2 linked regions of the Alloyangia pacifica genome follow. The protein of the gene in region 1 binds, or shares a complex with, the protein of each later gene. Links are inferred from orthologs where the notes say so. Each region holds a gene or a part of one and is shown on either strand. Other genes may lie near its edges.

Evidence for each region.
Region 2: the proteins of pheS (region 1) and pheT are in contact, whole or in part, in a crystal structure (PDB 6P24), measured with the Escherichia coli proteins. The link is inferred for Alloyangia pacifica from one-to-one orthologs.

What each region holds. Positions count from the first base shown.
Region 1 is NZ_CP022189.1:2,601,798-2,607,917, forward strand. The notes cover bases 1,853-4,835. They hold pheS (phenylalanine--tRNA ligase subunit alpha), read left to right. Parts: upstream 1,853-2,800; coding sequence 2,801-3,871; downstream 3,872-4,835. Other genes in these bases: rpmI (50S ribosomal protein L35), read left to right, coding at 2,007-2,207; rplT (50S ribosomal protein L20), read left to right, coding at 2,225-2,590; CEW88_RS12620 (YrhK family protein), read left to right, coding at 3,954-4,238; holA (DNA polymerase III subunit delta), read right to left, coding at 4,235-4,835. In the rest of the region: CEW88_RS12595 (N-formylglutamate amidohydrolase), read right to left, coding at 1-149; pyk (pyruvate kinase), read left to right, coding at 380-1,825; more of holA, read right to left, coding at 4,836-5,263; LPS assembly lipoprotein LptE, read right to left, coding at 5,274-5,771; leuS (leucine--tRNA ligase), read right to left, coding at 5,758-6,120.
Region 2 is NZ_CP022189.1:631,892-638,038, forward strand. Bases 1,942-4,951 are described here. They hold pheT (phenylalanine--tRNA ligase subunit beta), read left to right. Parts: upstream 1,942-2,253; coding sequence 2,254-4,650; downstream 4,651-4,951. Other genes in these bases: CEW88_RS03055 (malonic semialdehyde reductase), read left to right, coding at 1,942-2,061; CEW88_RS03065 (carboxymuconolactone decarboxylase family protein), read right to left, coding at 4,741-4,951. In the rest of the region: CEW88_RS03045 (MBL fold metallo-hydrolase), read left to right, coding at 1-545; CEW88_RS03050 (flavin reductase family protein), read right to left, coding at 577-1,068; more of CEW88_RS03055, read left to right, coding at 1,456-1,941; more of CEW88_RS03065, read right to left, coding at 4,952-5,082; CEW88_RS03070 (acyl-CoA dehydrogenase family protein), read right to left, coding at 5,241-6,147.

The sequences.
Region 1 (6,120 bases):
TCGTAGGCGATGTGGCGGGCCATGTCCTCGGGCGGCAGGCCAAGGCTTCCCCCGAGCTCTGCCGGCACGCTATTGGTCGCATGGTCGCAGGTGACGAGAAAGCGGCCTTTGCGCGTGGCGCCTTCGATGTGGAATGGCGTGTGGGTCATAATCGCTTCGCAGTCTGCCGCCATGTCTTGGGAGCACGTGACGTGATAGGACCTCTCTAGATCAGTTGCGCCGGGAAGGGAATTCCGCGATAAAAGGCGCGACTGTTAGCGATAACCTAACTGTGACGAGGGTGGTTGGTTTAACTTTGAACCACTATTCTGAATGAGAATACGCTGCTCTGCAGCAAGGCGGCCCGGCGCGGCCGCGGCACGAGGTCGAGGAGTCCCAGATGAGACGTTTGCGCAAAGTGAAGATCGTGGCCACGCTCGGGCCGGCCAGCAACACCTACGAGATGATCCGCACGCTGCACGAGGCAGGGGCAGATGTGTTCCGCCTGAACATGAGCCACGGCAGCCACGAGGACATCACCAAGCTGCACCGCGCCATCCGGCAGGTGGAGAAGGATCTCGACAGCCCGATCGCCATCCTGGCCGACCTGCAGGGACCGAAGCTGCGTGTCGGTGAATTTGCCAACGGCTCGGAAGAGCTGGAATGGGGCGAGACCTTCCGCTTCGATCTCGACGAGACACCGGGCACCGACAAGCGCGTCTGCCTGCCCCATCCCGAGATTTTCCAGGCGCTCAGCGTTGGCGCGCACCTGCTTGTCAACGATGGCAAGATCCGCATGCGGGTCGAAGAATGCGGCGAAGATTTCGCCAACTGCGTGATCGAGGCGGGCGGCACGATCTCGAACCGCAAGGGCGTCAACGTGCCGGATGTGGTGCTGCCGCTGGCGGCGCTGTCGGAGAAGGACCGCTCCGACCTCGAGTTTGCTGCGGCGCTCGGCGTCGACTGGCTGGCGCTGAGCTTCGTGCAGCGCCCCGAGGACGTGGAGGAGGCGCGCAAGCTCTGCGACGGCCGCGCCGCCATCCTGTCGAAGATCGAGAAGCCCTCGGCGGTGAAGGCCTTTGACGAGATCCTCGCGGTCTCGGACGGCATCATGGTTGCGCGCGGCGATCTGGGCGTCGAGCTTCCCGTGCAGGCGGTGCCGCCCATCCAGAAACGGTTGATCCGCAAGTGCCGCGCCGCCGGCAAGCCGGTGATCGTGGCGACCCAGATGCTCGAATCGATGATCGAGAGCCCGATGCCCACGCGCGCGGAAGTCTCGGACGTGGCGACGGCGATCTACGAGGGCGCCGACGCGGTGATGCTCTCGGCCGAATCCGCCGCCGGGCAATATCCGGTCGAGGCGGTAACGACGATGAACAACGTCGCCATCAGCGTCGAGAACGACCCGACCTTCACCGAGGTCATGGAGAACTCGCGCAACATCCAGCGCACCAGCGTCGCCGATGGCATCGTGGCGGCAGCGCGGGAGATCGCCGAGACCGCCAACGTCAAGGCGATCTGCTGCTTCACCTCCTCGGGCACCACCGCGGCGCTGGTCGCGCGCGAGCGCCCGCGGGTGCCGATCATCGCGATGACCTCGCTGCGTGGCACGGCGCGGCGGCTGTCGCTGACCTGGGGCACCAACTGCGTGATGACCGGCGAGCTCGAGCGCTTCAAGCAGGCGGTGGTCAATGCCGCGCGCGCGGCGCGGGCGCAGGGCTATGCCGGCACAGAGGACCATATCATCGTCACCGCCGGCGTGCCCTTCAACATGTCGGGCACCACCAACATTCTGCGCGTTGCCCCCTGCGACGAGCGGCTGATCTACTCGACCGACCCCGAGTGATCGTTCCCCGGGAGCGGGGCCCGCGCTGCTGGTCGGCGCGGGCCCCGCTGCCGGTCCTTCCGGAGGCGATTCCGGCTTGCAAATATCAGGCCCCCCGCCTATAGGGGCGCCTCTAACCGCGCGGCCGGCCCATTGCGGCATGCCGAGTCGCGCCTGTACGCACTTCGTTAAGGAGACGAAAATGCCCAAGATGAAGACAAAGTCGAGCGCCAAGAAGCGCTTCAAGGTCACCGCGACCGGCAAGGTCGTCGCTGGTCAGGCCGGCAAGCGCCACGGCATGATCAAGCGCACCACGAAATTCATCCGCGACGCGCGCGGCACGACCACGCTGTCGGCTCCCGACGCGAAAATCGTCAAGGGCTACATGCCCTACGACCGCTGATAAAGGAGAGCTGAACAATGGCACGAGTCAAAGGTGGTGTCGTCACCCACGCCCGTCACAAGAAGGTCATCAAGGCAGCCAAAGGTTACTACGGCCGCCGCAAGAACACCTTCAAGGTTGCAGCCCAGGCCGTCGACAAGGCCAACCAGTACGCGACCCGCGACCGCAAGAACCGCAAGCGCAACTTCCGCGCCCTGTGGATCCAGCGGATCAACGCGGCAGTGCGCGCACATGACGAGGCTCTGACCTACTCGAAGTTCATCAACGGCCTGAACCTGGCTGGCATCGAAGTTGACCGTAAGGTGCTGGCGGACCTCGCCGTGCACGAGCCGGACGCCTTCAACGCCATCGTCGACCAGGCGAAGGGCGCGCTGGCCGCCTGATCGGGCGCCAACGGCTGACTTTCGAAACGCCGCTCCTTCGGGGGCGGCGTTTTTCGTTCTGCGCGCGCGTGGGGTCTCGGCCCCCGCTGCCTGCGGCCGCTCCGCCGGGATATTTGCACCTAGACGAACATGGCGGGCGGCGCAGGCTTGCGCGCCGGACCCGCAGCCGGTAGTGGACGGACCCGAAGAGATGCTCGGAAGAGGCCCGGAATGGACGACCTGCGCGACAAGTATATCGACCTGATTGGCAAGGCGGCGGATGAATCCGCGCTTGAGGATCTGCGGGTGCAGGCCGTCGGCAAGAAGGGCGAGATCAGCCTTCAGATGCGGAGCCTCGGCAAGATGAGCCCCGAGGAGCGCCAGCTCATGGGGCCGAAGCTCAACGCGCTGAAGGATGAGATCAACGCGGCGCTTGGCGCCAAGAAGGCGGCGCTGGCAGATGCCGCGTTGAACGAGCGGCTGCAGGCGGAATGGCTCGACGTGACCCTGCCCGGCCGCAACCGGCGCGTCGGCAGCATCCACCCGGTCAGCCAGGTCTGGGAGGAATGCACCGCGATCTTCGCCGACATGGGCTTTGCCGTCGCCGAAGGCCCGCAGGTCGAGACCGACTGGTACAACTTCGACGCGCTGAACATCCCCGGCCACCACCCTGCCCGCGCCGAGATGGACACCTTCTACATGCACCGCGAAGACGGCGACAACCGCCCGCCGCACGTGCTGCGCACCCATACCTCGCCGGTGCAGATCCGCTCGATGGAAGCCGGCGGCGCACCGACGCGGATCATCTGCCCGGGCCGCGTCTACCGCGCCGATTACGACCAGACCCACACGCCGATGTTCCACCAAGTCGAGGGGCTTGCCATCGACAAGGACATCTCCATGGCGAACCTCAAGTGGGTTCTGGAAGAGTTCTTCTCGGCCTTTTTCGGCCGCTCGGTGAAAACCCGCTTCCGTGCCTCGCACTTCCCGTTCACCGAACCCTCGGCCGAGGTGGACATCCAATGCCAGTGGAAGGACGGCTCGGTCACCGTGGGCGAAGGCGACGACTGGCTGGAAGTGCTGGGTTCGGGCATGGTGCACCCCAAGGTGCTGCAGGCCGGCGGGATCGATCCGAGCGAATGGCAGGGCTTTGCCTTCGGCATGGGGATCGACCGGATCGCGATGCTGAAATACGGCATCCCCGACCTGCGCGCCTTCTTCGATTCGGATCTGCGCTGGCTGCGCCATTATGGCTTTGCCTCGCTCGATGTGCCGACGCTGCATGGCGGCCTGTCGCGCTAAGCGCGGGTATGGCAGGGAATTGGGGCCCGGCGCATCCGCGTCGGGCCTTTTCCTTTTTGAAACCTGCGCCATCTTGGGGCTCATGAAGCTCTTCGATCACCGCAACCGCGAGCGTAACGCGGACACGCGGCGCGTCTACGCGCTTTTCGAGATCGCCCATACGGCGGTGGATTTCGGCGCCGCGCTCTGTTTCACCATCGGCTCGGTGCTGTTCTTCTGGAAGCAGTACGAAACCGCCGCCATCTGGCTCTTCACCGTCGGCTCGGTGCTCTTCATGGTGAAGCCCTCGCTGCGGCTGGCGCGCGAGATCAAGCTCTGGCGGATGGGGCAGATCGAGAGGCTGGCAGATCGCGATCGGAACGGCTAGCGCCGCGAGGCGAGCCAGGCGAGGCGCACGAAGTTGCGCTCGACGAGGGCCATGGCCGGGGCGCGGGCGCCGGCGGAGCGGATCGAGAGATCGGTTTCCATCAGCATCGAGAGCGCATCCTCGAGCCGGTCGGCAGTCCAGCCCGAGGCCTGGCGCAGCATCCGGTCGCGGCGCGGGCCGAAGAGCGGAGGGCGCAGGCGTTGCACCCCGGCTTGCGGGCCACCCTGGGCCGAGGCGAGCGCGTAGAGCACGCGGAAGTGGCGCATCGCCATGATCAGCAGCGTGACCGGCGCGACCCCCTGCCCTTCGAGCCGCTGCATCAGCGGTCCGATTTCGGGCGAGCGACCCTCGGCGACCACGTTGAGGATGTCGTCGAGCTCGGCTTCGATCGAGGCGGGGGCGCAGGCGGCCACCTCCTCGGGGGTGAGCGGCGCGGGATCGTCCAGCTTGTAGAGCCCGAGCTTTTCGAGCACCTGCCGGAAGTCGCCCGGCTCGAGCGCGCGGGCGAGATGCTCGAGTGCGTCAAAGGCGGCGCGGTCGACCTGGGTGAGACCGGCCTTCTTCAGCGCGGCCTCGATCTCGTCACGGCCCGGCGGGTCCGAGTAGATGCCAATGGCCAGCGCGTCGGGGGCGGCCTCGAAGAGCTTGCGGAGGGCGGATTTCGCGGTGAGCTGTCCGGCGGTGACGATGATCTGCGCATCGCCCGGGCGCCAGTCGGTCAGCGCCGCGCCCATGGTCTTGGCAAGCCCGTCGGTCGCCTCCTCGACGAAGACCACGCGCGGTCCGGGGAAGAAGCCCTGCGCCTTCACAGCGTCGAGCAGCAGCGCCGGGTCCTTGCGCAGGTCGGCACCGCCCATGCGGGTCAGGCGCATCTCGGCCTCGGCCTCGGGGCCGACAAGGGCCGTGATGACCTCCTGCCGCCGGTGCGCCACGCGCATGGCGTCCTCGCCGTAGAGCAGCACGCCCGAGCGCGTCGGGTCCGGCTTGCGGAAAAAGGCCTGTGCGTCGCGCCCGCCGAGTTTCACGAGACCCCCGTCACTGCGGCAGGTCCGCCGCGACCAGCAGCAGCCGGTCGATGACCCGGTCGGCCAGCATGAGCATCAGCCGCTCCTCGGCGTCGCGCTCGGCGGCCTGGGTGGCGGCGGTCGAGCCGGTGGTGGAATAGCCGGTGAAGGTAGAGGTGTCGCCGGAGGTCAGCGCCTCGTTCGTCACGGCGTCGCGCAGCGTGAAGTACGCGGTGCCGATCACCCGGATGCGGGTGGTGTTGCCGTCGGCGAGCGAGCCGTGCCCCGAGGTCTCGGTCCTCAACGAGGTGTCGAGCCGGTAGGGCGCGCCGGGCGCGGCGCGGCCGAGCCGTTCCTCGATCCGGCGGGTGTAGAGATAGGCGTCGGGCGAGTCGGGATCGGCAAAGGCGATCTGCCCGAGCAGCTTCTGCCCGCCGCCCTGAGGCCCGTAGGCCGGGGCAAAGCCACAGCCCGCGAGCGCCAGGGCGCCGCAGGCTGCAAGCAGGGTTCTTCGATCAAGCGACCACATTGACGATCCGGCCAGGCACAACGATGAGCTTCTTCGGGGCGGCCCCTTCGAGGCTCCGCACCACAGCTTCGTGCGCGAGGACGAGTTTTTCAATCTCTTCCTTGGCCATGTCCTTGGGAACGGTGAGTTCGCCGCGGCGCTTGCCGTTGACCTGGATCGGCAGGGTGACGCTGTCCTCGACCAGCATCGCCTCGTCGGCCTTGGGCCAGGGCGCGTTGGCGATGAGCCCCTCGCCGCCGAGCAGATGCCAGATTTCCTCGGACAGGTGCGGGGTCATCGGCGACATGAGCTGCGCGAGGACCTTGGCCGCCTCCTTCTTGGCAGCAGCGCCCGCCTGCGATTTGCCGAG
Region 2 (6,147 bases), 2.0 Mb from region 1 along the record:
ACCTGCCCGACTTGCCGACCGACGGTGCGCAATGGGACGTGCTCTATGCTGACGGCGACGCGTTCATGGTCGGCGACATCCCGGTGCAGGTGATCTTCAGCCCTGGCCACACGCTGGCCTCGATCACCTATGTGGCGGGCGACGCGGCCTTCGTGCATGACACCTTCATGATGCCCGACAGCGGCACCTCGCGGGCGGACTTCCCGGGAGGCAGCTCGGCGGACCTCTACGAGAGCCTGATGAGGATCCTCTCCCTGCCGGACGAAACGCGGCTCTACGTCGGCCACGACTACGCCCCCGACGGCCGCGAGGCGCAATGCTGCGCCACGGTGGCAGAGCACAAGGCGCGCAACATCCATCTCAAAGGTGCCCCGACAGAGGCCGAGTACCGCGCGGTGCGCGACAAGCGCGACGCGACATTGCCGCTTCCCAAGCTGATGCTTGCGGCGCTGCAGGTGAACATCCGCGGCGGGCGCCTGCCCGAGGCCGAGGAGAACGGCCGCAGCTACCTCAAGATCCCGCTGAACCACTTCGAGCCGCGGTAAGGACGCCGCGCCGCCCGCCGCGCTGACTGTCTCAGGCGTGCTCAGCCCCGGTAAGACCCGCGAACTTGCCGTCGTGGTAGAGCAGCGGATCCGAGGGGCTGCCCCAATCGGTGACCGCGACCACCTCGCCGATGAAGATCGTGTGGGTGCCGAAGCTGCTCTTCTGCGCCGGGCGGCAGTCGAAGCTCACCTGTGCGCCGCGCAGGGCAGGGGCGCCGGTTTCCAGCGCAGACCACTCGCCCATCTCGAAGCGGGTCTCGCGGTCCCTGGGGGTGGCGAAGCGCATTGCGACGTCCTGCTGGCCGCGCGACAGCACGTTGACGCAGAAGGACCGGGCCTCGCTCAGGTGCTCGTGGATCGAGGCCGAGGCGTTGACGCAGATCAGCAGGCTCGGCGGCTCGGCGCTGAGCGAGGTGACGGCGGTGGCGATCAGCCCGTGCCGCGCATTGCCTGCCTCGCAGGTGACCAGCGAAACGCCGGCGGCAAGGCGGCGCATGCCGGATTTGAAATCGTTGGGATCCATTCAGTCATCCTTTCCTTCGGTCACGGCGGGCCGGGAGGAAGCCAGCGCCGGGGCAATCCGGTGGGCACGCCGCGCTGCGGGCCGAGCGGCGGCGGGTCCGGGACTGCTGGTCCATGAATGCAGGGCACCGGCGCCGCCGTCCAGAGTACATCGACCTTCGAAAGGTTGGGCCGGCCCCGGCGTAACGAAAGCGCCCTGTCATTTGCGAGAGGCCGCGGGTGCCGCCGTGTGCCCGGATCTTGGGCACCCGGCGCGTGACATCGCGCCCCGGGGAGCCTCCGCTCCGGGGCGAAGGCCCGTCGCTCTTGCACCCGCTCTCCGGGCGGGGGAAGTCATCGAGCGGCGCCACGCCCCAGACGCCCGAATGACGACTGAAAGGCACGATAGATGAAAGACCTCCTCCCCAACGGCGCGCTCGACGCCGAGGCGCTCGACACGCTCTTCCTCGAGGCTCGCAGCCAGAACGCCTGGCAGGACAAGGACATCCCCGAGGAGATCCTCGAACAGCTCTATGATCTGGTAAAGATGGGCCCGACCTCGGCCAACTGTTCCCCCGCGCGCTTCGTCTTCATCCGCAGCCGGGAGGCCAAGGAACTGCTCGCCCCCGCCCTGTCGAGCGGCAACCGCGACAAGACCCTGTCGGCCCCGGTCACCGTCATCGTCTGTCAGGACATGGCGTTCTACGACAAGCTCGGGGAGCTCTTCCCGCATGTCGATGCGAAGCCCTGGTTCACCGGCTCCGAGGCAATGATCTCCGAGACTGCCTTCCGCAATTCCTCGCTTCAGGGCGGCTACCTGATCATGGCGGCCCGTGCGCTCGGTCTCGACTGCGGTCCGATGTCGGGCTTCGATGCCAAGCTGGTCGAGCAGACGTTCCTCGCCGGCACCAGTTGGAAAGTGAACTTCATGGTGAACCTCGGCTACGGTGATCCCTCGCAGGTCTTCGGCCGCCTGCCGCGCCTGAAGATGGAAGACGCCTGCAAGCTGCTCTGACGCGTGCCTGCTCCGGCGCGCGCCGCCGGAGCCTTTCTCCTAATACCCCGGGGGTGACTTGGTCGCAGGCCACGAGAGGCATCGCTTGCTCTCTCCGTCCCGGCCCGGGGACCTCTCCGGGCCAACCCCCTTTCCCCTCCCGCCTCATTCCGCTAAGGACCGGAGCCAAGCGAAACCAAGCCGGGCCGAGAGATGAAATTCACGCTTTCCTGGTTGAAAGACCACCTCGACACCTCCGCCACGGTGGAGGAAATCACCGAGGCACTGACCGATCTGGGGCTGGAAGTCGAAGGGGTCGAGAACCCCGCCGACCGCCTGTCGGCCTTTACCATCGGCAAGGTGCTCAAGGCCGAGAAACACCCCGACGCCGACAAGCTGCGCGTCTGCACGGTCATGACGGACGAGGGTGAGAGCCAGATCATCTGCGGCGCCCCCAACGCGCGCGAGGGGATCACCGTCGTCGTCGCCAAGCCCGGCACCTATGTGCCCGGCATCGACACCACCATTCAGGTCGGCAAGATCCGCGGCATCGAGAGCTTCGGCATGATGTGCTCCGAGCGCGAGATGGAGCTCTCGGAAGAGCATGACGGCATCATCGAACTGCCCTCGGGCGAGGTCGGCGAGCGCTTCATCGACTGGCTGGCGTCCAACGATCCGGCCAAGGTCGACCCGGTGATCGAGATCGCCATCACCCCGAACCGTCCCGACGCGCTCGGCGTGCATGGCATCGCCCGCGACCTCGCGGCGCGCGGCCTCGGCACGCTGAAGCCGCTGCCCGAGGTCACCGTGCCCGGCAGCTTCGCCTCGCCGATCAGCGTGACCATCGACGAAGACACGCTGGACGACTGCCCGGTGTTCTACGGCCGTGTCATCCGTGGCGTGAAGAACGGCCCCTCGCCGCAGTGGCTGCAGGACCGGCTGAAGGCCATCGGCCTGCGCCCGATCAGCTTCCTCGTCGATGTGACCAACTATTTTACCTTCGACCGCAACCGCCCGCTGCACGTCTTCGACGCTGGTAAGGTGACAGGCGATCTGCGCGTGCACCGCGCGAAGGGCGGCGAGACGCTCGAGGCGCTGGACGAGCGTACCTACACGCTCGAGCCCGGCATGGTGGTGATCTCGGCGGGAGACACCGTTGAAAGCCTCGGCGGCGTCATGGGCGGCGAGCCCACGGGCGTGTCGGACGAGACCGTCGACGTTTTCCTCGAGGCGGCGTATTTCCAGACCGTCCGCACCGCCTATACGGGCCGCGCGCTGAAGATCAACTCCGACGCCCGATACCGCTTCGAGCGCGGCATCGACCCGGCCTCTGCCGCTCCGGGCATCGAGGCGGCCACGCAGATGATCCTCGAGATCGCCGGTGGCGAGGCTTCGGAAGTTGTCGTCGCGGGCGCCACGCCGGACGTCAGCCGCGCCTACAAGCTCGACACCGATCGGGTGATCAGCCTCGTGGGCATGGAGATCCCGGCGGACGAACAGCGCGCCACGCTGACCGCGCTCGGCTTCACCTTCGACGGTGACATGGCCAATGTCCCGAGCTGGCGTCCCGACGTGATGGGCGAGGCCGATCTGGTGGAAGAGGTGGCCCGCGTCGCCTCGCTCACCAAGCTGCAGGGCCAGCCGATGCGCCGTGCCCAGCCGGGCGTGCCGAAGCCGATCCTTTCGCCGCTTCAGAAGCGCGAGCAGATCGCGCGCCGCACCACGGCGGAGCTCGGCTACAACGAGTGCGTCACCTACAGCTTCGTCGATCAGGCCTCCGCCGAGATTTTCGGCGGCGGCACCGATGCGACCATGCTGGCCAACCCGATCAGCTCTGAGATGAGCCACATGCGCCCCTCGCTGCTGCCGGGGCTGCTGCAGGCTGCGGCGCGCAACCAGGCGCGCGGATTTGCCGACATGGCGCTCTTCGAGTGCGGTCCCGCCTTTGCAGGCGGCGAGCCGGGCGAGCAGGCCACGCAGGTCTCCGGCATTCTCGTAGGTCGCACTGGTCCCAAGGACGTGCACGGTGCCTCGCGCCCGGTGGATGTGTTCGATGCCAAGGCCGACGCCGAGGCGATCCTCGCCGCCCTGGGCGCGCCCGCCAAGATGCAGATCCTACGCGGCGCCGAAGAGTGGTGGCACCCGGGCCGTCACGGCAAGCTGTGCCTCGGCCCGAAGAAGGTGCTGGGCGTCTTCGGAGAGCTGCACCCCAAGGTGCTGCAGGCGATGGACGTGAAGGGGCCGGTCGTGGCCTTCACCCTCTACCCGCAAGAGATCCCGCTGCCGCGCAACGCAGGCGGTGCGCGTCCGGCGCTGAAGCTGAACGACCTGCAGGCTGTCGAGCGCGACTTTGCCTTCGTGGTGGATGCGGATGTGGCGGCTCTCGACCTGGTGAACGCCGCTGCCGGTGCCGACAAGGCGCTGATTGAGGATGTGCGCGTGTTCGACGAGTTCATCGGCGGCAGCCTCGGGGAGGGCAAGAAGTCGCTCGCCATCACCGTGCGCCTGCAGCCGAACGACGCGACGCTGAAGGAAAAGGACATCGAGGCGGTTGCGGCCAAGATCGTCGCCAAGGTCGAAAAGGCCACCGGCGGCATACTGCGCGGCTGAGCCCGGTTCGTATGATGACAAAGGCCCCGGCGGAGCGTTCCGCCGGGGCCTTTTTTCTTAATCAGGGGGCCTTCTGGTGGTGCCGCGGCCTCAGGCCTCGGCGGTGAACTCGTCGTATGCCGCCAGCGCCTTGGCGGCATACATCAGGCCTGGGCCGCCGCCCATCTGCACCGCCATGCCGCAAACGTCGGCGATCTCCTCGCGGGTGGCGCCAAGGCGGACCAGCGCGCTGACGTGGCTCAGGATGCAGGCGTCGCAGCGGATCGCGATGCCTATGCCAAGCGCCACGTACTCCTTTTCCTTGTGGTTCAGCGCGGCCTCGGCAGAAGCGGCCTTTTCCATCTCGACGAAGCCGGCGAAGGTTTCGGGGATGGCCTTGCGCAGCTCGCGCAGCTCCTTGCGCTTGTCGGCGAGTTGTTCCTTGAACGACATATCGCTCTCCTTGAATGTAGCGGCGCCCTGATGACCACGCGGGCGAGGCGACAGCCTTGATCCAGATCAGACAAGTGGAGGATAGCGGGATTGCGCGCCCTGCAGAACGCAGAAGGCCCCACGGTGCGGGGCCTTTATGTGCATCGGAGGAAGGCTGCTCAGCCGAGCAGACGTCGCGCGATCACCTGGGCCTGGATCTCCGCCGCCCCCTCGAAGATGTTGAGGATGCGCGCGTCGCACAGGATGCGGCTGATCGAATATTCCAGCGCGAACCCGTTGCCGCCGTGGATCTGCAGCGCGTTGTCGGCATTGGCCCATGCCACGCGCGCGCCGAGCAGCTTGGCCATCCCGGCCTCGAGGTCGCAGCGGATGCCCTCGTCCTTTTCGCGGGCCGAGAAATAGGTGAGCTGGCGGGCGATCATGATCTCGACGGCCATCATCGCCAGCTTGCCCGACACGCGCGGGAAGGCGATCAGCGACTTGCCGAACTGCTTGCGCTCCTGCGCGTAGCGCATCCCGACGTCGAGCGCCGATTGCGCGACGCCGATGGCGCGGGCGGCGGTCTGGATGCGGGCGCTTTCGAAGGTCTCCATGAGCTGCTTGAAGCCCTTGCCCTCTTCGCCGCCGAGCAGGTTCTCGCCCTTCACCTTGAAGCCGTCGAAGCCAAGCTCGAACTCCTTCATGCCGCGATAGCCGAGCACCTCGATCTCGCCGCCCGTCATGCCGGGGGTGGGGAAGGGGGCCTCGTCGTCGCCGGGCGTCTTCTCGGCGAGGAACATCGACAGGCCCTTGTAGTCGGAACTGCCGGGATCGGTGCGCGCGAGCAGGGTCATCACATGGGCGCGGGCGGCATGGGTGATCCAGGTCTTGTTGCCGGTGACCATGTAGTCGCCCTGTTCATCCTTCACCGCCCGTGTTCGCAGAGAGCCGAGGTCGGAGCCGGTATTGGGCTCGGTGAAAACCGCCGTCGGGAGCTTCTCGCCGCTGGCGATCTGCGGCAGCCATTTGGCTTTCTGCTCTTCGGTGCCGCCGGCGAGGATCAGCTCTGCCGCAATCTCCGAGCGG